Regions from separate parts of the Arthrobacter sp. 05N425 genome, predicted to be linked through region 1. Evidence: predicted binding sites of a transcription regulator. Region 1 holds the regulator's gene; the other holds the start of a gene.

Region 1 (11,315 bases):
CGGTGCGCTCCGGTAGCCTGTGATTGATGACCTTCCTGCCCGGACTCGCCCAGACCGCCCTGCCGACGACGGTGGTGTGGGACTCCGCCATGACGGCGTACAACTTCGGCCACAGCCACCCGATGGCGCCCGAACGTATGGAGCTCACCGCGCGGCTGGCCCGGAGCCTTGGACTGTTGGACCTGGACCACGTCAGCGTGGCGGCACCCTCGGTGGCTACCGACGAGGAACTGGGTGCCGTGCACAGCGCGGAATATGTCGCCGCCGTCCGCCGCGTCAGTGCGGACCCGGACACCCCGGATCTGGAACGCGGCCTCGGCACCGAAGACGACCCGGCCTTCGCCGGCATGCATGAGGCCAGCGCGCGGCTGGCCGGCGGCTCCCTGCTGGCCGCCGCCGCCATCCTGGACGGCAGCGCGGTCCGGGCCGTGAACTTCGGCGGCGGCATGCACCACGCCTCCCGCGAGCGGGCCAGCGGCTTCTGTATCTACAACGACGCCGCCCTGGCCATCCAGCGGCTGCTCGATGGCGGCGTGCAACGGGTGGTGTATGTCGATGTCGACGCGCACCACGGAGACGGAACGCAGAGCATCTTCTGGGACGATCCCAGGGTGCTGACGATCTCGCTGCACGAGACCGGGCTGACGCTGTTCCCTGGCACCGGGTTCGCCAACGAGATCGGCGGCCCGAACGCCCAGGGCAGCGCCGTGAACGTGGCGCTCCCGGCCGGGACCGGAGATGCCGGCTGGCTGCGGGCCTTCCACGCGATCGTTCCGCAGTTGGTGGGAGCCTTTGAGCCGGAGGTCATCGTCAGCCAGCATGGCTGTGACTCGCACCGCCTGGATCCGCTGACGCACCTGAACATCAGCGTGGACGGCCAGCGGGAGGCCGCCACGGCGATCGGCAACCTCGCGGCCCGCTACTGCGAGAACCGCTGGATCTCCACCGGCGGCGGGGGCTACAACGTGATCACAGTGGTCCCGCGCTCCTGGAGCCACCTGATCGCGATCGCCGCCGGGCGCCCGGTCCCGCTGCGGACCGCCGTCCCCGAGGACTGGCGGCAATATGTGCAAGAAAAATATGGAGCCAAGTACGGCGTCGAACCGCCTACGGTGATGGGCGACGACGTCGATCTCTGGTGGCGTTCCTGGGAGGTCGGGTTCGACCCCAACGACGAGGTGGACCGCACCGTGATGGCCACCCGCAAGGAAGTTTTCCCGCTCTACGGACTGGATCCCTGGTTCGACTAGGCTGCGGTTCCGGGCTGCCGGGCGAGGGCTGCGCAGACGCCCGTAATTAGTGGATGCCATCCGGCGTATATGTCGCTAGGGTGGAGGGCATGGTGACAGACGACGTATTTGCCGTCATTGCTGAGGCAACCCGGCGTGACATTCTGGTGTCCCTCCGCAACGGGGACAAAGCGGTGGGGGAGCTGGTCCAGGAGCTCGAGGCGAGCCAGCCCACCATTTCCAAGCACCTTAAGGTCCTGCGCGAAGCCGACCTGGTCAGCATGCGCGCCCAAGGCCAGAAGCGATACTACGCGCTCAACCCCAAGCCGCTGGCCGGCGTCGCCAGTTGGCTCGAGACGTTCGACGTCGGCCGCGCTGCCGCTGCCGAGCCCTCGACGCCGCCCGCCACCCCGGCACCCGGCCCGGACAGTCTTGCCGCCGCCGTGACTACCCCGCCGACTGCAGCGGAACCGGCCGCAGCGGCGTTGGCCGAACGTACCGCGGGCAGCACGCTCAGCCCCGCCGTCGCCCTCCCCGTCGGCACCGCCGGGGAGGACAAACGGCCGCAGCAGATCGGCCGGACCGTTGGCCGCGCCGCCACCCGCGCCGCGGACCTGCTGGCGAACCTGCCAAAATTCGGCCGGAAAAAGTAGCAGGCCCCACTGCCGCGCCCAGATGGCAGTTCGCGGCAGTGTTCGGCACAAACACTGCCGCGAACTGCCCTCTCGCGGAACCGTGGGCTATCTGGCAAGGAGCCGGACGTGGTCCGGGGTGAGCTCGGAGATCCGGCTGACGCCCAGCAGCGCCATGGTGCGCCGCATATCCGTCTCGAGGATCTGGATGGCCCTGTCCACCCCGGCCCGGCCGCCGGCCATCAGGCCGTAAAGGTAGGCGCGGCCGATCAGGGTGAAGTCCGCACCCAGCGCCAGTGCCGCGATGATGTCCGCGCCGCTCATGATGCCGGTGTCCAGGATGACTGCAGCGTCGCTGTTGTCCGCCTTGAGCGCCGCGGAGACCTCCGGGAGCAGGTGGAAGGGGATGGGGGCCCGGTCCAGCTGGCGGCCGCCGTGGTTGGAGAGCACGATGCCGTCCGCGCCGTGGTCCACGACCTTGCGCGCGTCGTCGACGGTCTGGATGCCCTTGACCACGAGCTTGCCTTTCCAGGTTTCACGCAGCCAGTCGAGGTCCGCGAAGGTCAGGGTGGGATCGAACATGGAGTTGATCAGGTCTGCCACGGTGCCGGTGTAGCGCGACAGCGAGGCGAAGGTCAGCGGCTCGTGCGTGAGGAAATTGAACCACCACGCGGGCCGGTAGGAAGCGTCCAGCACGGTCTTGAGCGTCAGCGCCGGAGGGATGGTCATGCCGTTGCGGACATCGCGCAGGCGGGCGCCCGCGACGGCGGTATCCACCGTCACCATGAGCGTGTCGTTGCCTGCCTGGGCGGCGCGTTCGATCAGTTCCAGCGAACGGTTCCTGTCCGTCCACAGATACAGCTGGAACCAGTTGCGGCCGTCCGGGGCCGCGGCGGCCACGTCCTCGATCGACGCGGTGCCCATGGTGGAGAGCGTGTACGGAATGCCGGCGGCCGCGGCGGCCCGGGAACCGGCGTACTCGCCCTCGGACTGCATCATCCGGGTGAAGCCGGTGGGCGCGATGCCGAAGGGCAGCCGGGCGGCCTTGCCCAGGATCTCGGTGCCGAGGTCCACGCTGGAGACGTCGCGCAGGATGCCGGGACGGAATTCGATGTCCAGGAAGGCCTGGCGGGCCCGGCGCAGGGTGATCTCGGCCTCGGCCGCCCCGTCCGTGTAGTCGAACGGCGCCTTCGGGGTGCGACGCTTGGCGATGTCCCGCAGATCCCAGATGGTGCTGGCCCGGCGCAGCTTCGCCTCGCGGCCGAAGTCCGGCTTCTGGAATTGCATCAGCGGTGCGAGGTCAGCGTACTTTGGCACCCGGCGCTTGAGGGCGGCAGGCAGTCCGCCCACGCGCGGCACCGGGCCCCTGCCGGCGGTGGGCGTCCCGTTGGCGGACGTCCCGCCGGTGTGATGGCTGGTGGCGGTGTCCTCCGCTGTCGTCGGGGCCTCGGGGTTGCCCATGATGGGGGGTTGCGTCATTGCTGCCTCCGGTGCGTCTCGTCACAGTCTGTGGTCCAACCACACTCTAAGGGACGCCGTCGGAATATTACGGCGCCGCTTTGCCCTCCGGCTGTTGACGGAGCTATGGTCGGTGGCATGACTAACCGTTGGTATGCGTATTTTTCGTTGGCTCTGGAGGGGCCCGCGTCTAACTGACACGCATCCAACACACCTTCAGAGCCAACAGGGCAGAGATCATCCTCTGCCCTTCGCCATTTCTCCGGCGGGTTCTGATCAGGGCCCGCTCCGCACCCGGAACAGGACCCACCATGAGCATCGAAGCAGCCCCTGACAGCCAGCAGACCACGTCCAACCTGCGCGTCAGCCAATTCACCGCGCTGCCCACCCCGCAGGAGATGATCGCGGAACTCCCGCTGGATGCCCGCGGCTCCGAGGTCGTCGGCCGCGGCCGGGACGAGGTCCGCGCGATCATGGACGGCGTCGACGACCGGCTCCTGGTGATCGTGGGCCCGTGCTCCATCCACGATCCCAAGGCCGGACTGGAATACGCCCGCCGGCTGGTCAGCCAGGCCGAGAAACACCGCGAAGACCTGCTGATCGTCATGCGCACCTACTTCGAGAAGCCGCGCACCACGGTCGGTTGGAAGGGCCTGATCAACGATCCGCGGCTCGACGGCAGCCACGACATTGCCGCGGGTCTGCGCGCCGCCCGCCAGTTCCTGCGCCAGGTCACTGCACTGGGACTGCCCACCGCCACGGAATTCCTCGAGCCCATCAGCCCGCAGTACATGGCGGACCTCGTCGCCTGGGGTGCCATCGGGGCGCGCACCACGGAAAGCCAGATCCACCGCCAGCTGGCGTCCGGGCTGTCCATGCCGATCGGCTTCAAGAACGGGACCGACGGCGGCCTGCAGGTAGCGCTTGACGCCTGCAGTGCTGCGGGTGCCGCCCAGGCCTTCCTGGGGATCGACGGCGACGGAAGGGCCGCGCTGGTCAGCACCGCCGGAAACCCGGACACCCACGTCATCCTGCGCGGCGGCAGCGACGGCCCGAACTTCTCCGCCGCCGACGTCGAAGCCGCCTCCGCCCGGCTCGCCGCCAGGCAGCTGAACCCGCGGCTGATCGTGGACGCGAGCCACGCCAATAGCGGCAAGAACCACCACCGGCAGGCCGAGGTCGCGCTGGAGATCGGTGCCCAGCTCGAGGACGGCGGGGCCTCCGCGTCCGCCATCGCCGGCGTCATGCTGGAGAGCTTCCTGGTGGGCGGGGCGCAGTCCCTTGACGTTGCCGAACACGCCGCGGGAACCGACCAGCTGCTGTACGGCCAGAGCGTCACGGATGCCTGCATGGACTGGGACGTGACGGCGTCGCTGCTCGGCCAGCTGGCGGCGTCGGCACGCACCCGGCGGGTCCGGGGTTGAACGCGGGGGCGCAGGAGGGGCCAAGCGGGAAAATCCTGCGGAAATCCTTCGCAGAATCCTGCGGAAACCTTTCACATTGGCACCATGAACCCCTAGAGTATCTAGCACATGGTTGTTTGATGGCTCAGCATCGGCACACCGCCATGTCGTTCAGACGGGGCAGCCGTTCGCTTGAGCAAAAGGAATAGGGAAATGTCTTCGGAGGCCAACTTCTCCAACGCGCGCTTTCTCACCGTGGCCGAGGTCGCGGATGTAATGCGGGTATCAAAGATGACCGTGTATCGCCTGGTGCACTCCGGCGAAATGCCGGCGGTGCGCTTTGGTCGCTCCTACCGGGTTCCGGAAAACGCCGTCGAACAGTATCTCAAGGGTGCTGTTGTTGACGGACGTACTGAGACGGCCTGAGTCTTCCGCTGTCGCACCGGGCCGCGGCAGACCCCTTCGCGGGGCCTGCGGTCGTGGTGTGCCCCGGATAGGCGGTACCCTGTTAAGGAACGTTTTACGTCATTGTAAGAACCTGTCAGTTGTTCAGTCTGCTTGCTTAGCCCGCGGACCCTTCCCAACGGGCAGGTACTGCATCTAGCCGGTAAGGAACTTTCGTGGGTTCAGTTATTAAGAAGCGTCGCAAGCGTATGGCCAAGAAGAAGCACCGCAAGCTGCTTCGCAAGACGCGCCACCAGCGTCGCAACAAGAAGTAGAGATACTTCGAACAGCGTCAATGCCCGTTGCCTTTTCGGCGGCGGGCATTTTCTTTTCGGCAACGCGCGGCGGATCCGGCAATACGCGGCGGATCCGGACAGGGGCACCCGGGATCCGGGGTGCGCCCGTCCGAACGCGTAGCGGGCTGGCCCCGGAGTGCGCTTAGGCCGTGGGGCCGCGGAAGCGGGAGAAGCCCCGCCAGAGACCGTAGATGGCCCCGCCGACGGTTGCGGCCTTCAGGCCCAGGGTCGCGGCGCGACGGCCGGACCGGAAGTCGTAGACCGGCCAGTTGTGTTCGCGGGCGTGGCGGCGCAGCCGGGCGTCGGGGTTGATGGCCACCGGGTGCCCGACCATGCTGAGTAGCGGAATGTCATTGTGGGAGTCGCTGTAGGCCCAGCAGCGGTTCAGGTCCAGGCCCTCCGCCTCGGCAATGCCGCGGACTGCGACGGCCTTGGCCGGGCCGTGCAGGATCTCGCCCACCAGCCGTCCGGTGTAGGAGCCGTCGTGGATCTCGCCCACGGTGCCGAGAGCGCCGGTGAGGCCCAGCCGGGTGGAAATGACGGTGGCCACCTCGATCGGCGTGGCCGTGACCAACCAGACCCGGCGGCCCACCCGCAGGTGCTGTTCGGCCAGGGCCTTGGTGCCGGGCCAGATCCGGGACTCGATCATCTCGTCGTAGACTTCCTCGCCGAGGGCTTCGATGTCCTGCACGGTGAAACCCGAGGCGAGGCTCAGGGCGGTGTCGCGGACGGCGTGGACGTCGTCCATGTTCTCGCCGCGGAACACGAACATCAGCTGCTTCCAGGCAAAGCCCGCCGCCTGGGGAATGGTGAACGCCCCGCGCTGATGCATTTTGCGGGCCACGTGGAAGAGACTGGCGCCCCTCATAAGGGTGTTGTCAACGTCGAAGAAGGCGGCTTCGCCGTGCTGCGGTGACGCAACAGGCCGCGTGGCCACAGCGACGATCTTCTCCTCGGGCATGCCACGAGTCTAGTCAATGGCGGGGGATCCCACGCGCAGAAAGGGCCCCGCCGCACCGGCCGCCCGGCTGGAACACCAGGTCGCGTCGACGCCGGGCCGGGCGCCGGGCTACCGTGGAACCATGGCCATACCCGCGCCCCTTCCCGATGTCGTACTCATCACCAAAGCTGACTGCCACCTGTGCGCGGACGCGCGCGACGCCGTCGGCCGGGTCACCGCTGCGCTGGGACTCGGCTGGTCCGAGCGGTCCATCGACGACGACGATGTCCTGCGCGAGCGCTACGCCGAGGAGATCCCGGTACTGCTGGTGGACGGGGTCCAGCGGGATTTCTGGCGGATCGACGAGGTTCGGCTGGCCCGAACCCTGCGCCGCGCCCTCGGCCAGTCAGCCTGAGTGCACCCCGGGCAAGCGGCTGCGGCGACGCGGTCCCCGGCTTTGTGGCCCGAACTGCGGGGGCTCTAGAGTGGAGTCACAACGCGACGCAATGGAGCAGATAGTGACTTCGCTGGATTCTTCACCCGACGCCCTGCCCGGGGCGGCCGGACCTGCTGCCAAGCAGATCCCGCCCGCGGCCGTGGCGCGGCTGACGATCTATTTGCGCGCCCTGACCACTTTGCTGGCCGAGGGGGTGGACCGGGTCTCCTCTGAATCGCTCGCCGAGGCTTCGGGCGTCAGTTCCTCCACCCTCCGCAAGGACCTCTCCTATGTGGGGTCCTATGGAACGCGGGGCGTGGGCTATGAGGTGCAGTACCTGAACCGGCACATTGCCGCGGCCCTGGGTTTGACCCACGACTGGAAAGTTGCGATCGTCGGCGCCGGCAACCTCGGCAAGGCCCTCGCCCGGTACGGCGGCTTCGAGTCCCGGGGCTTTGACATCGTGGCGATCTTCGACGCCGACCAGATGGTGGTGGGCAGCGAGGTTGGCTGGCTGCGGGTGAGCGACGCCGCAGATCTGGAAGCCGTGCTGCGCCGCACCGGGACCAACATGGTGGTCCTGGCGCTGCCCGCGGCCGTGGCGCAAAGCGTGTGCGACCGGGTAGTGGCCGCTGGCGTGCGCAGCATCCTGAGCTTCGCCCCGGTCATGCTGCAGGTCCCGCCGGGAGTCAATCTCCGCAAGGTGGATATGGCCACCGAACTGCAGATTCTCGCCTACCACGCACAAAGGGCGCAGGACCCGGAAGACGCCGACTGACTTCAGTCGGCCCATCCGGCTCCCGCGCCCTCTGCAGCGGTGCTTGGTTAGCGGCCGTAGGGGTTCTGCGCGTACGGGTTGGAGAACGGCTGCTGCTTCTGGAAGTAGGGGGAAACCGTCGGCAAGTACAGGATCACGATGCCGGCCACGCCCATCAGGATCACGATGATCTGCAGCACGCCGGAGAGGGCGCCGAAGGCGAATACGCCGCCGAACAGGCCAAACAGCGACAGGGCGGCAAAGACCGTTCCCAGGATGCGGGCCCAATTCTTGCCCTTGCGGACCGGGAATGCGACCAGTGCGTAGAGCCCGAAGGAGATGAGGCCGCCAATGATGCCGCTGATGGGGACGATTGCCCGCACCGCATTGAGTTCGTCCGCTGAGAGTCTCCTGCCCTGCTGGGCGCCGGCCTGCTGCATCGCGGTCTCAAAGTAGTCCGCCCCGGTAAAGGACACAACCAGGCTGCTGATGAGGGACAGGATGCCCGCACCGATGATGAGCCAGAAGGCGAGGTCGAGCTGCGGCGGCCTGGTCCCGGCTCCACCGGTGGGGAGTTCCGACGGATACTGCGCGTAAGGGGATTGGCCGTAGGGGCTCTGGCCGAACTGGCCCGGGGCCTGCCCGTAGGCCGGCGGCTGCTGGCCATAGCCGGGAGCCTGCTGGCCGTACTGGGGCCCGGTTTGCCCGTACTGCGGAGCCTGCTGCCCGTACTGGGGCGCCTGCGGGGCGTTCTGGCCATACTGCGGAGCCTGCTGGCCGTACTGGGGCGCCTGCGGGGCATTCTGCCCATACTGCGGAGCCGGCGGCTGCTGTCCGAACTGGGGAGCATTCTGGCCGTACTGCGGAGCCTGCTTGCCCGACTCGGGTCCGTCCGGGCTGGAAGGCTCGACTGGCGGGTTACTCATGGCGGTCCTTTGCATTTCGATGACGGGATGGGCTACCGGGACCAGTGTCTTCACCCTGCCCCCAGCATGGTTTAACTACACCGTACCCCGCGCTTGCGGCGGTTTGGGTCATTCCGCGGAGGTATTCTGAGGGGCATTTTTGGAGCCGCCGGCACGCGGGTATCCGCGTTTCCGGAGGCAAAGCCACCGAGGAGCAGCCTGGTGCCGAGGAAGGTCAGGAACGGCCCTTGAACGCGTCGAACCAGGCCTGCGACTTCGGCAGCCACATCAGCACGGTCGCCACCAGGCTTATGACGAAGCCGGGCCAGCTTCCGCCCCCCGCGACGCCGATGCTGGCCAGGGCGAGCACCAGGCTGACGCCAGCGGCGATGGTGAGGGCGAACCTGGCCCATTCCCAGCCCTCCTTCATCTTCATCGCCAGCGTGACCTGTGCCGCGGCCAGGGCCACCGCCACCAGCACCAGCAATAGCAGCAGGATGCCGGCCGGGGGCGAGACCACAAAGAGGACCAGGGTGCCGAAGAGCCCGATCACGCCTGCGAGCAGGCCGAGTAACCCGCCAATCACCCAGACCCAGTAGGAGATCTTCAGCTCCGTGGGCATGGCCGGGAGGTTGAGGATCCCGGAATAACCGCCCAGGGGGAGCGCGTCCCGGAAGTTCCGCGGCCGGTCGGCCGGCCACTCGATCCGGAACCCGCCGAACCGCCCGGGCTGACCCGGTCCGACCGGCGGAACGCTGCCCCGTTCCGGCGGAATGGCGCCTGGCTGATCGGGCTCGGGGACGTCGCCGGTATTGCTCATGGATTTCACTTTAGACCGCGGAACCGGTGGTTCCTAGCTGACTCCGGGGCGGGAGCGGAGGCCGCCCGGCGCGCTCGTGGAACGCGCCCAAGTCAGCCCCCGAAGCGGTCCCGGTTAAACCAAACACCCCGCGCCATCCGGGGATGGCGCGGGGTGTTGAAGAGGGCGTCGCGTGGACGGGCCCTGTCCGCCGCTCGGGGCGGCGCGGACTACGCTGCGGGGGCGATGAAGGCCAGTTCGAGGTTGATGGCAACCTTGTCGCTGACCAGCACGCCGCCAGCCTCGAGGACGGCGTTCCAGGTCAGGCCGAAGTCCTTGCGGCTGATTGTGGTCTCGGCGGTCAGGCCGGCGCGGGTGTTGCCGAACGGGTCAACGGCCACGCCGTTGAGCTCGGTTTCCAGCGCTACGGGACGGGTGACACCCTTGATCGTGAGGTCGCCCTGGAGCTCGTAGGCGTCGCCCTTGGGGACGATGGCGTTGGAGACGAAGGAGATCTCCGGGAACTTCTCGACGTCGAAGAAGTCTTCGCCGCGGACGTGGCCGTCGCGGTTGACGTCGCCGGAGTCGAAGCTCGCGGTCTTGATGGTGGCGTTCACCTTGGAGTCGGCGACGTTCTCGGCGAGGTCCAGGGTTGCGTCGGCTTCCTTGAACTGGCCGCGGACTTTGCTGATGCCCGCGTGGCGGACGGTGAAGCCGATTTCGCTGTGCGAGGAGTCGAGGGTCCAGGTGCCGGTGGTGAGGTTGGCGGGAAGTGCCATGGTGATTCTCCTTGAGTCGGGTGGGTCGTGCGGAAGTTCATCTGATCGTCGGTCTTCACTTCATTGGTTGAAGTCTCAACTAACTGCGTCACCCAGTATAAACATGCATTTGCATCTTTTATTCCACCCCCGGGGAACATTTCCCAAAAAGTTTCAGTTCTACCTCTTGTAGAAGATTTCGTCATTGCCCCTGCCCTTTGAGAAACTGGTACACATGCCCCAAGCCACTGTTCACTTGCTCCGCCACGGCGAGGTCCACAATCCCGAAGGCGTCCTGTACGGCAGGCTGCCCGAGTTCCACCTCTCCGAACTGGGTCAGCAGATGGCCCGGATGCTTGCCGAGCACTTCAGTGACCGCGCCGCGCAGGGGGCGAAGATCGTGCACCTCGCGGCGTCCCCGCTGACCCGTGCGCAGGAAACGGCGCAGCCGATCTCCGAGGCCCTCGGCCTTGAAATCGCCACCGAGGAGCGGATCATCGAGGCCGCCAACTACTTCCAGGGGATGCAGGTGTCCAAAGGCGAGATCTTCAAACCGAAGCACTGGCCGATGCTCCGCAACCCGCTCCGGCCGTCCTGGGGCGAGCCGTACAAAGAGCAGGCCGCGCGCGTGACCGCCGCGGTGCAGGACGCACGCCTGCGGGCCGTCGAGCTCGGCGGCGACGGCGCCGAGGCCATCCTGGTGAGCCACCAGCTGCCCATCTGGGCCACCCGGCTCAGCGCCGAGGGCAGGCCGTTGTGGCACGACCCGCGCAAGCGCGAATGCACGCTCACCTCCGTGACCTCCCTCGTATTCAACGACGACGGGACGCTGCTTCGCGTCGACTACAGCGAGCCCGCCGTCGTCCTCCTGCCCGGTGCCTCCAGCACCCCGGGAGCCTGAACATGTTCGACGACGACTCCCGTCTGTCCCGCCGCGGCGTCCTCACCGCCGGCGGTGCGGCCCTGGCCGCCATGCTGGGCCTGACCGGCTGCGCCCAGGAGGACGACCTCGCCAAGCAGGCCAAGGCGGGGGATAACAAGAACTACGTCGCCGGCGACGGCTCGGTGACCGAATTCGCCGCTGCCGACCGGAAAAAACCGGTGGAGATCAAGGGCACCCTGTTCGACGGCACCGAAGTCACGGCGTCGCAGTTTCAGGGCAAGGTGACGGTGCTCAACTTCTGGTTCGCCGCCTGCGCGCCGTGCCGGGTGGAGGCGCCGTCGCTGGAGGCCCTGCACCAGGAGTTCAAGAGCCAGG
Region 2 (11,315 bases), on a different contig from region 1:
AGCCGCGCCGCGTGCTGATCATGGTCAAGGCCGGCAAGCCGGTGGACTCCGTGATCGAACAGCTCGAGCCGCTGCTGGAGGCCGGCGACATCATCATCGATGCCGGCAACTCGCACTACGAGGACACCCGCCGCCGCGAGGCCGCCCTCGCGAAGAAGGACCTCCACTTCGTCGGCATCGGCGTCTCCGGCGGCGAGGAAGGCGCGCTCAACGGCCCCTCGATCATGCCCGGCGGCTCCAAGGAGTCCTACGAGGCGCTCGGCCCGCTGCTGGAAAAGATCGCAGCCCACGTCGACGGCCAGCCCTGCTGCGCCTGGATCGGCACCGACGGCGCCGGCCACTTCGTCAAGATGGTGCACAACGGCATCGAATACGCCGACATGCAGGTCATAGGCGAGGCCTTCGACCTGCTGCGCTCCGGCGCGGGCATTGAGCCGGCCGAGCAGGCAAAGATTTTCGCCGAATGGAACAAGGGCGAGCTCGCTTCCTTCCTGATCGAAATCTCCGCCGAAGTCCTCGGCCACGTCGATGCCAAGACCGGCAAGCCGTTCGTCGACGTCGTGGTGGATGCCGCCGGCCAGAAGGGCACCGGCCGCTGGACGGTCATCTCCGCCCTTGAACTGGGTTCCCCGACTTCCGGCATCGCCGAATCGGTCTTCGCCCGCGCGTTGTCCTCGCAGGCGGAGCAGCGCAAGCTGGCCCAGGAACTGCTGGCCGGCGGCGAGGCCGCCGTCGAGGTCCCCGAGACTTTCGTCGAGGACGTCCGGCAGGCACTGTACGCCTCCAAGCTGGTCTCCTACGCGCAGGGCCTGGACATGCTCACCTCCGCCGCCAAGGAATACGGTTGGGACCTCAAGCTGGACGAGATCGCCTCGCTGTGGCGCGGCGGCTGCATCATCCGCGCAGAGCTGCTGAAGGAGATCACCAAGGCCTACGCCGCGGACGAGAAGCCGGCGAACCTGCTGTTCGCGCCGGCCTTCACCAAGGCGATCGCCGAGGTCCTCCCGGCCTGGCGGCGCGTGGTGGCCACCGCGGTGCAGCTGGGCATCCCGGTGCCGGTGTTCTCCTCCTCGCTGGCGTACTACGACGGCCTGCGGCGCAAGCGCCTCCCGGCCGCCGTGATCCAGGGCCAGCGCGACCTCTTCGGTGCACACACCTACGGCCGCATCGACACCGAGGGCACCTTCCACACCCTCTGGGGCGAGGACAAGTCCGAGATCTCGGCAGTTTTGGGGCCGCCGGCCGCTGTCTTTATGACTGCGTGCCTTAGATGCGGTACTCGATCAGGTACTCGGCCGGGTCGACGGCGGGTTTGGTTTCGCGCTGGGCGTCGCGGTGCCGCCAGGTGGCGGGCACTCCGGTCAGGATCGATTCGGCCGGGGCGTCCTTGACTACGACGGCGTTGGCGCCGATGGCGCTGTCCCGGCCGATCGTGATGGGGCCCAAGACCTTGGCTCCGGCGCCGATGACGACGCGGTCCTCGATGGTGGGGTGCCGCTTGATCTTTGCGAGCGAACGGCCGCCGAGCGTGACACCGTGGTAGATCATGACATCCTCGCCGATCTCGGCGGTTTCGCCGATCACAACGCCCATGCCATGGTCGATGAAGAAGCGGCGGCCGATCGTGGCGCCGGGGTGGATCTCGATGCCGGTCAGGAAGCGGGCCAGCTGGGAGATCAGCCGCGCAGGGAAGCGCAGCGAAGGGTTCTGCCAGAGCCGGTGCGTCAGGCGGTGCGCCCAGATCGCGTGCAGGCCGGAGTAGGCAAAGAAGTTTTCGAAAGAACCGCGCGCCGCCGGGTCGTGGGACCGGGCGGCGTCGAGGTCTTCCTTCAGTCTTGCGAAGAAGCTCACAAAGACCTTTCTACGAAATCTTGGGACAGGGCTGGGCTTAGCCGCGGATGTCGTCGTACAGCACGGTGGAGATGTAGCGCTCCCCGAAGTCGCAGACAATGGCAACAATCAGCTTACCGGCGTTCTCCGGGCGCTTCGCGAGCTCCAGGGCCGCCCAGACGATCGCGCCGGAGGAGATGCCGCCGAGGATGCCTTCCTTGACGCCCAGCTCGCGGGCCACGCGGACCGAGTCCTCCAGGGTGGCGTCAATGACCTCGTCATAGACGTTGGTGTCCAGGATTTCCGGCACGAAGTTGGCGCCGAGGCCCTGAATCTTGTGCGGGCCCGGGGCGCCGCCGTTGAGGATGGGGGAGTCCTTGGGCTCGACGGCGATGATCTGCACGTCGGGCTTGCGCTCCTTGAGTACCTGGCCGACACCGGTGACGGTTCCGCCGGTGCCGACGCCGGCGACGAAGATGTCCACCTTGCCGTCGGTGTCCGACCAGATTTCCTCGGCGGTGGTGCGGCGGTGCACCTCGGGGTTGGCCTCGTTGGCGAACTGCTGCGCCCAGATGGAGTTCTCCGTGTTGGCGACGATCTCCTGGGCCTTCTCCACGGCTCCGCGCATGCCCTCGGAACCGGGGGTCAGCACAATTTCTGCGCCGTAGGCGCGGAGCATGACGCGGCGTTCGGTGGACATGGTCTCGGGCATGGTGAGGATGACCTTGTAGCCGCGGGCGGCGCCGACCATGGCCAGGGCGATGCCCGTGTTGCCGGAGGTTCCCTCGACGATGGTCCCGCCGGGCTTGAGTGCACCGGACTTCTCCGCGGCGTCGATGATGGCGACGCCGATCCGGTCCTTGACGCTGTTGGCCGGGTTGTAGAACTCCAGCTTGACCGCCACCGTGGCGTCCAGGCCTTCGCTCAGCCGGTTGAGGCGGACCAGCGGGGTGCCGCCGACCAGCTGGGTAACATCGTCATAGATCCGTGCCATGGGTAGGTGTGCCTATCTGTGAGGAGGAATTCTAAGGTCAGCGTAACGAGGGCGCTCAGGCCCTAGCTAAGCATTAAGCCATGCAGAGTAATATTTCCTGGCCTTCGCCAGCTTCGGGTTGATGATCACCTGGCAGTAGCCCTGTTCGGGGTACTTCGCGTAGTAGTCCTGGTGGAAATCCTCCGCCACGTGGAAGACCGGCAGGCGGCTCACCTCGGTGACGATCGGGTCCGACCACAGCTCCTGGTTCCGGCCGATCGCTTCCTCGAAAAGGATCTTCTCCTCGGTGGTCTCGTAGAACATCGAGGACCGGTACTGGGTGCCGACGTCGTAACCCTGCCGGTTCAGCGTCGTGGGATCGTGCAGGGCGAAGAACATGTCCAGGATGACCTCGGCCGGGATCACCTCCTCGTCGAAGGTCACCGCCACCACCTCGGCATGGCCGGTGGTGCCGGAGCACACGCTGTAGTAGTCGGGGTTGCGGTCGTGGCCTCCGGTGTAGCCGGAGACGACCGAGCTGACACCCTTGGTCTTTTGATAGACGGCGTCGAGGCACCAGAAGCAGCCCCCGCCGAGGACGAAAGTTCTCATGTCCTGTTCAATGGACGAAGGGCCCGGATCATTCCCGAACCCGGCATTCCGCCAGCATCCGGGACTCCCGGCAGGGGTGGCTGGCACCGCGGATAGGGTAAAAATGAGGTTATGGAACCTGAGAACACCGACGTTTCAGCGCAGCCCGACGAAGCTACCCGCCCCGGCGAGGCCGCCACGCTGGGCATGATCCTGCTGGCCGTCGAGGAGCTCTGGCCCGAATCGCTGGCGGAGGAGTGGGACGAGGTAGGCCTGGTGGCCGGGCACCCGTCCGCCGAGGTGAGCAGGATTCTCTTCGCCGTGGACCCCACCCTCGAAGTCATCGAGGAAGCCGTCGCCTGGGGCGCCGAACTGCTCATTACGCACCATCCTCTGCTGCTCAAGGGCGTCACCTCCGTTGCCGCCAACACCCCCAAGGGCAAGGCGGTGCACCGGCTGATCGAGTCAGGGACCGCACTGCTGACAGTGCACACCAACGGTGATTCCGCCGTCGGAGGCGTCTCCGACGTACTGGCCGACGCGCTGGGCCTGCAGGACGTGGTGCCGCTGACGCCCGCCGCGAACGGCCTTCCGGAGGAAGGGATCGGCCGGGTCGGGGACCTCGTCGACGTGCAGACGCTGGGGGACTTCGCCGCGCGGGTCTTCGGCATCCTTCCCTCCGTGGCCGGCGGCGTCCGTGTTTCCGGCGACCGGGACGGCCTGGTGCGACGTGTGGCCCTGTGCGGCGGCGCGGGCGACTCGCTGTTCAACGAGGTCCGCGCGAGCAACGCCGACGTCTACCTGACCGCGGACCTGCGCCACCATCCGGCGTCGGAGGCCCGCGAGGCTGCCGTCAATGACCGGCCGTACCTGATCGACGTCTCGCACTTTGCGAGCGAGTGGCTGTGGCTGCCGGCGGCCGCCGAGGCCTTGGGGAATGTGCTGACCGACCAGGGCCACGACATTGAGATCCGGGTCAGCAGCACCAACAGCGACCCCTGGGACTTCATTCTGACTCCGGGCGGCGACTAGAGTCTAGGGAGCGCCGGTACGGTGCCCGGCTCCGGCCGGTAAGTGAACAAGCGGAGGAAATAGTGGCCAAGGCAGCACCGGCGGAACAGTTGAAGTTGCTCGAATTGCAGGGACTCGATGCCAGGCTCAAGTCCCTGTCCAACCGCCGCCGCAGCCTTGAAAGCGACTCCCGGATCACCGACCTGGAGGCTGCCCTCAGTGTGGCCAACGGAGAACTCGGGACCGCGAAGGTGGCGGTGCACGACGCCGAACTGGAACTCAAGCGCGCCGAGGCCGACGTCGAGCAGGTCGCCTCCCGGATCGAACGCGACGAGGCCAGGCTCAACAGCGGCACCGGGCTGTCCAAGGACCTCGTGGCCCTGCAGCGCGACATCGCGTCCCTGAACAAACGCCGCTCGGATCTTGAGGACGTTGAACTCGAGGTCCTGGAGCGGCTGGATTCGCTGCGCCTGCGCCAGGCCAGCCAGCAGCAGATCGTTGACGATATCCAGGGTTCCTTTGGCACCATCCGCGCCGAACTGGACGAACAGCTCGCCGAAGTGGCCGCGGAGATGACCGTGGTGCGCGGCCAGCGCGCCGAGTTCGCCGAGGGACTGGACGCGGGAATGCTCGCCGTCTACGAGAAGACGCTCGCCAAGCGCGGCGTCGGCGCGGCCCGGCTCTTCCACGGCACCTCCGAAGGATCCGGCATGCAGCTGAGCCCCGGTGACCTCGCCGAGATCAAGGCCGCAGCCGAGGACGACATCGTCTTCTGCCCGGATTCCGGGTGCATCCTGGTCCGCTCCGCCGAGTGGGCCTAGCCCCCAAGTGACTCGCAGTTGTTGTCGTTTAGAGGCGTCTAAACGACAACAACTGCCAGCTAGTTGGGCAGGATGAGGTTGAGGGTGTGCGGCTTCCGGGCCGTGCCCTGGACCAGCTCCGCGGACCATTTCTCGGCGGCGGCCTTGTGCAGCTGCGCCGGGGTCTGCGGGGTCTTGCCGCGGCGGGCCAGCAGGTGCCGGGCAAGCTCCCCGCGGGTGTGCTTGGCGAAGTGGCTCACCACCTTTCGGACGCCGTTGACCTCCGTGAAGACGTTCACCGCCACGGTCCGCTCGGGCGGGGGAGCCCAGGCCGCGGCGTAGGTGCTGGAGCGGCAGTCGACCAGCAGCTCGCCGTCCGTTGCGGCGGCCAGGGCCTCAGTTAGCTGCGGCTTCCAGAACGAGGCCAGCCGTCCGACGTCGGGCAGGGACGTGCCCATCGATAGCCGGTACGCCGGCACCCGGTCCGCAAACCGGATCGCGCCCCAGAGCGCGGAGATCACCAGCACGTTTTCGTCCGCCTTCTTCCGCTGCGCCGGAGTCAGCGAGCGGTAGTCCAGGGCGTCGTAGAGGACGCCGGAATACACCTGGTGGGCGGGCGCGGCAGGCTCGGCGTGCAAGCGGGTGTTGCGTTCGACGTCGGCCTTCAGCGAGGCGCCGACGCCCAGCAGCGCCAGGGCGTCTTCGTGCGCGCTGACGGTGCCGAGCGCCTCGAGCACCTTTGCGCGGTAGGCGTTGAGGCCGGGGAAGCTGAGCGAATCCGCGTCGACGGCGTCACCGCCGGTCGCGGGGGTCTTGCCTTCGGAGGGCGGCAGCAGAATTAGCACCGTACGATCCTACCGGCGGCCAGGCGGCTGCAGCCGCGCGCGGCCCGGCGTCGGGCTAGCGCCGATGTCCGGTGTTGTCGAGGCCCACGAAATTCGACTGGCCGACTGTCTTGGCCCGCTGGATGTCCCGCCGTGCCCGCTCGGATTCCGGGTCGCTGCCCAGCCGCGCGTGCTTCCGGCGGGTCAGGAGGTCACGCACGACGGTCGCGACGACCAGCAGTCCGGCGCCGACGGCAAGGAGCAACAGTTCCATGAGGTCAGGCTACCTTCGTTGGCGCCGCCGGGACAGGGGGAGGCGCCGTGGTCGCCACGGGGGTGGGGCCGGCGGCCTGGGCCGGCGCCGCTACCGCTGCCTGGGCGGCCTTGGTCTCCCGGGCCAGGAACGCGGACAGCTCGCCGATGGTGCTCATCAGCGGCGCCGGGAAGACCACGGTGGAGTTCTTGTCCACCGCAATCTCGACGAGGGACTGCAGGTTCCGCAGCTGCAGGGCCAGCGGATGCGCCATCATCATGTCAGAAGCCTCACCGAGCGCCGCAGCCGCGATCGACTCGCCCTCGGCGGCAATGATCTTGGCCCGCTTCTCCCGCTCGGCCTCCGCCTGCCGGGCCATGGCGCGCTTCATGCTTTCGGGAAGCTGGATGTCCTTCAGCTCCACGAGCGTGACTTCGACGCCCCACTCCAGGGTGAGTGCGTCCAGGATTTCGCGGATGTCGCTGTTGATGTGTTCCGTTTCGGACAGGGTCTGGTCCAGGCTGTGCCGGCCGACCACCTTGCGGAGCGTCGTCTGGGCGATCTGGTTGATCGCGGCAGCCACATTTTCGATCGCCACCACCGACTTCACGGCGTCGATCACCCGGTAGTAGGCCACCGCGGAGATATCCACGCTGACGTTGTCCTGGGTGATGATGCCCTGCGACTGGATCGGCATGGTCACGATCCGCAGGCTGACCAGCTGCAGCCGGTCGATCACCGGGATGATAAAGCGCAGCCCGGGCATCCGGACTCCGATCACCCGGCCCAGCCGGAACAGCACGCCCTGCTCATACTGGCGCACAATCCGGATCGAGGCCCGGGCCAGGATGAGCACGAGCGCGGCGATGATCAGCCAAATGACGACGGCGGTGAAATCCATCCGAATCGCTTCCTTGCCTGGCGGGGTTGCTGCTTTCATTCTCCCACCGGCAGGCCCAAAAGGCGCCGGTGCGGTGAGCCTGCGGGGCAGCCCGTAGAATGAGAACCGGATGGGTTGACCAGGCGGCCGCGCGTCACGCAAGTGGCTCGAGGAACGTCCGGGCTCCGCAGGGCAGGGTGGTGGGTAACGCCCACTCGGGGTAACCCGCAGGCCAGTGCCACAGAGAATAGACCGCCTGCCCCAGGGCCGTGTCCGCACGGTCGGGGGAGCAGGTAAGGGTGAAACGGTGGTGTAAGAGACCACCAGCTTCCCGGGTGACCGGGAAGGCTAGGTAAACCCCACCCGGAGCAAGGCCAGACAGGACACGTTTGAGGGCTGCCCGCCCGAGTGTCCGGGTAGGCCGCTGGAGGGCGTCGGCAACGGCGTCCGTAGATGGATGGCCGCTACTCCCGCGCCGGCAACAGCGCGGGAACACAGAACCCGGCGTATCGGTCAACCCATCCAACCAAACGAAAAGGACCGGCACCGTGTGGTGCCGGTCCTTGCCGTTTGGATCGAGGTGTAGGTGTCGGATCAGGCCTTGGCCTTCCGCTTCACCCAGCCCCACGCCGCCGTGGCGACGAACAGGACCAGGCCGATGACGGCCAGCCAAAGCAGGCCCTTCACGACGAAGCCCAGGATCGAAAGAATGAGCCAGATGACAAGTAGTGCAACTATGAGTCCCATCTGGACATCCTACGTCAAGGGCTGGGTGACGCGGCGGACCCCGCTCGTGTGAGTGATTTCACGCCGCCTCCGGCCCCCTGGACCGGCGCCCCGCTCTAGAATGGATAGCGAACGTAGATGTTCTGCCACCGGGTCTGCGTTCGCCGCCGGTGGCTTTTTCTTTGCGCTCCATGCAGGCGCCCGGGGTGGACCGAATCCCCGCCGCGTCCAGGTTCCGGAGATCCGCCGGCAGCCGACTTCCGCATACGAGGACGTATGTGGTGGATTTTAGGAAGGTAGTTCTGTGAGCCAGACGTCAGATTCTTGTCTTGATACGTGGATGGGCCGGGAGGCGCTCGCCGAGGCCATGATTCCGGTGATCGGCCGGCTGTACCGCGAAAACAACGTGGTGACGTCCATCCACGGCCGGAGCCTGATCAACAAGTCCACCATGAACATCCTCAAGGCGCACCGTTTTGCCCGCCGGATGAGCAAGGAAGAGCTGCGCCTCGAAGAGACCGCGCCCCTGCTCGACGCCCTCACCAAGCTGGACCTCGGCGCGGCAGCCATCGACATTGCCCGCCTGACCGAAAAGTACCGCGTAGAAGGCAACGGCATCAGCCTGGACGACTTCCTGCGCGAGGAGCTGGCCGAAGTGGTCGGCAAGCGCGGCGGCGACGACCGCACCAGCACCGACGTCGTCCTCTACGGCTTTGGCCGCATCGGCCGGCTCCTGGCCCGCCTCCTGGTCGAGAAGGCCGGCGGCGGGCACGGCCTGCGGCTGCGCGCGATCGTGGTGCGCCGAGGGTCGGACAACGACCTCACCAAGCGCGCCAGCCTGTTGCGCCGCGACTCGGTGCACGGGTCCTTCGAAGGCACCATCAAGGTGGACCTCGAGAACGACACCATCACTGCCAACGGCGTCCAGATCCAGGTCATCTACTCGGACAACCCGGCCACGGTGGACTACACCGCCTACGGCATCCACGACGCACTGGTGGTCGACAACACCGGCCGCTGGCGCGACGCCGAGGGCCTCTCCCAGCACCTGCAGAGCAAGGGCGTTTCCCGCGTTCTGCTCACCGCCCCGGGCAAGGGCGAGCTGAAAAACATCGTGCACGGCATCAACCACGCCACCATCACGGATTCGGACAAGATTGTTTCGGCGGCGTCCTGCACCACCAACGCCATCACGCCGGTACTAAAGGCGATCAACGACCGCTACGGCGTCGTGCACGGCCACGTAGAGACGGTCCACTCCTTCACCAACGACCAGAACCTGATCGACAACTTCCACAAGGGTGACCGCCGCGGCCGCTCCGCCGCGCTGAACATGGTCATCACTGAGACCGGTGCCGCCAAAGCTGTCGCCAAGGCCCTGCCCGAGCTCCTGGGCAAACTGACCGGCAGCTCCATCCGCGTCCCCACCCCGGATGTCTCCCTGGCCATCCTGAACCTGAGCCTGGAAAACGGCACCACCAAGGATGAGGTCAACGACTACCTGCGCGAGATGTCGCTGCACTCGGAGCTGCGCAAGCAGGTCGACTACATCGATTCGCCCGAGGTTGTCTCCACCGACTTCGTCGGCTCCCGCCGCGCCGGCATCGTCGATGGCCTCGCCACCATCAGCAACGAGAAGAACCTTGTCCTCTACGTCTGGTACGACAACGAATTCGGTTACAGCTGCCAGGTGGTCCGTGTGATGGAGGAAATGGCCGGCGTGAACCCGCCGTCGTTCCCGGCCAAGGACGCGGCCGCGACCCTCGAAGCTGCCGGGCTGCCGGTCGAGGTCGGGTAGCCCCACTTTGGACCTTCCCGGCCGGTTCGCTGGAATCGGCCGGGAAAGGGAACCACAATGGAGCCATGGAACAGAACTCGGCTGTGGAGCACGAAACCACCCTGGAACATGCCCTCGACGTAGCCCGGCGGAACGCCAAGGAAGCCAAGCGCCTCCTCGACGACGCCCGAGCCAAACGCGAGGCCGGCGAGATCGACGACGCGCGGGTCAGCCAGTTGGAAGCGCTGCTGAATCTCGCCGAGGAGGACCTCCGCCGGGTCACCAAGGAACAGTGACCGCTCGGCACTGACCAGCCGGCGGCCGTCCGGCCGCCAGCCCCGGGGCATAGCCTGTCCTGTCCTGCACACTGTGGACAACCGGGCCGCTGTCGGTGCCCCGGCCTAGGCTGATGAGGTGCAGCAGCCCCATCCCTCCCCGGAACTTCCGTGACCGTCACCTGGCGCGACTTCAGGCGCGCCCGGCGCCGGTCGCGCCAGGCCTGGGCATTGCTGGGCGCCACGATGCTGGCGTTGCTGGCTGGCCTCGGCTGGTTCTTCACCGCCGGCCAATTTGCGATCGCAGAGCCGAGGGTGGCGGGGCCCACCGAGGCTCCCGTGCTGGCGGCGGGTTGGATGAAACCGGTCGCGCCGGTTCGGGCCGTGCCGTCCGGTCTCGCCGTGGACCTCCTGTCGGTGCTGCCGGTCAAGGGCCGCGCAGCCAGCGGCAACTACAACCGCAGTGCCTTTGGCCAGGCGTGGCTCGACGTCGACCGTAACGGCTGTGACACCCGCAACGACATCCTCCGCCGAGACCTGGCCGGCGCCATGTTCACCGAAGGCTCCCGCTGCCGGGTCGGATCCGGGACCTTCCAGGAGCCCTACACCGGGCGGACCATCGCCTTCCAGCGCGGTGCGGCGTCCAGCAAAGCCGTGCAGATCGACCACGTCGTGGCGCTGGGGGACGCCTGGCAAAAGGGGGCCCAGCAGCTGAGTCCGCTGCAGCGCCAGCACCTCGCCAACGATCCGCTGAACCTCATTGCCGTGGACGGGCAGGCCAACCAGGACAAGAGCGCGTCCGACGCCGCCACCTGGCTGCCGCCGAACAAGGCGTTCCGCTGCCACTACGTCGCCCGGCAAATCTCGGTGAAGGCCGCCTACGGGCTGTGGGTAACGCCGGCCGAAAAGGACGCGATGAAACGGGTTCTCGGTGCCTGCCCGGGGCAGCAGACCATCGTGCCGCGCTGATGTCCGGGCTGATTCGCGCTGCTGTCTGCGCTGTTGGGAGCGGAACGATTCCCGGCTCATTGACACCCGACACTGCCAGGTCTAGGACTGGAATCGTCAGCTACGGCCCACCACTCGAGGAGTAGAAATGGCCTACGGAGTTGTGCACTTTTTTCCGGGAGGAACCAAGGAACAGTACGAGGCGTCCATTGCCGCGGTTCATCCCGGCGAAGGCCGCTTGCCGGAGGGGCAGGTCTTTCATGCCGGCGGCGCATCGGCCGGTGGATGGACAATCATGGCGGTCCACGATTCCCAGGAGAGCTGGGAGAAATTCCGTGACGGCATCCTGATGCCCAAAATGCAGGCCGGCATCGAGGGCGGCTTCACATCCCCGCCGGAAGAGACCGTCATTGAGCTTTACAAGGTG

The links. Region 1 encodes Rex, which represses fermentation and respiration genes when NADH is low (regulators of the CRP and FNR family bind a similar motif). Its sites were predicted from a motif close to CTTGTGAANNNNTTCACAAG; they were not measured.
Region 2: a site for Rex is predicted at 7,955-7,974, ahead of AC1DGE_RS02795 (glyceraldehyde-3-phosphate dehydrogenase). Genes of this name have one in related genera too.

What each region holds. Positions count from the first base shown of each region.
Region 1 covers NZ_JBFTMU010000002.1:321,809-333,123, forward strand. The annotation lists gene AC1DGE_RS04775 (acetoin utilization protein AcuC) at 27-1,250, shown strand; gene AC1DGE_RS04780 (ArsR/SmtB family transcription factor) at 1,340-1,882, shown strand; gene AC1DGE_RS04785 (alpha-hydroxy acid oxidase) at 1,970-3,340, opposite strand; gene AC1DGE_RS04790 (3-deoxy-7-phosphoheptulonate synthase) at 3,631-4,743, shown strand; gene AC1DGE_RS04795 (helix-turn-helix domain-containing protein) at 4,936-5,148, shown strand; gene AC1DGE_RS04800 (30S ribosomal protein bS22) at 5,343-5,441, shown strand; gene AC1DGE_RS04805 (HAD family hydrolase) at 5,605-6,423, opposite strand; gene AC1DGE_RS04810 (glutaredoxin family protein) at 6,545-6,817, shown strand; gene AC1DGE_RS04815 (redox-sensing transcriptional repressor Rex) at 6,921-7,616, shown strand; gene AC1DGE_RS04820 (GtrA domain-containing protein) at 7,664-8,521, opposite strand; gene AC1DGE_RS04825 (hypothetical protein) at 8,736-9,320, opposite strand; gene AC1DGE_RS04830 (YceI family protein) at 9,530-10,078, opposite strand; gene AC1DGE_RS04835 (histidine phosphatase family protein) at 10,293-10,958, shown strand; gene AC1DGE_RS04840 (TlpA family protein disulfide reductase) at 10,961-11,315, shown strand, end outside.
Region 2 covers NZ_JBFTMU010000001.1:606,152-617,466, reverse strand. The annotation lists partial or broken gene gndA (NADP-dependent phosphogluconate dehydrogenase) at 1-1,229, shown strand, start outside; gene epsC (serine O-acetyltransferase EpsC) at 1,267-1,851, opposite strand; gene cysK (cysteine synthase A) at 1,889-2,824, opposite strand; gene msrA (peptide-methionine (S)-S-oxide reductase MsrA) at 2,891-3,415, opposite strand; gene AC1DGE_RS02830 (Nif3-like dinuclear metal center hexameric protein) at 3,527-4,426, shown strand; gene AC1DGE_RS02825 (zinc ribbon domain-containing protein) at 4,489-5,226, shown strand; gene AC1DGE_RS02820 (YaaA family protein) at 5,286-6,050, opposite strand; gene AC1DGE_RS02815 (hypothetical protein) at 6,106-6,303, opposite strand; gene AC1DGE_RS02810 (slipin family protein) at 6,308-7,183, opposite strand; RNA gene rnpB (RNase P RNA component class A) at 7,294-7,687, shown strand; gene AC1DGE_RS02800 (hypothetical protein) at 7,757-7,909, opposite strand; gene AC1DGE_RS02795 (glyceraldehyde-3-phosphate dehydrogenase) at 8,193-9,686, shown strand; gene AC1DGE_RS02790 (hypothetical protein) at 9,752-9,961, shown strand; gene AC1DGE_RS02785 (HNH endonuclease family protein) at 10,112-10,909, shown strand; gene AC1DGE_RS02780 (hypothetical protein) at 11,037-11,315, shown strand, end outside.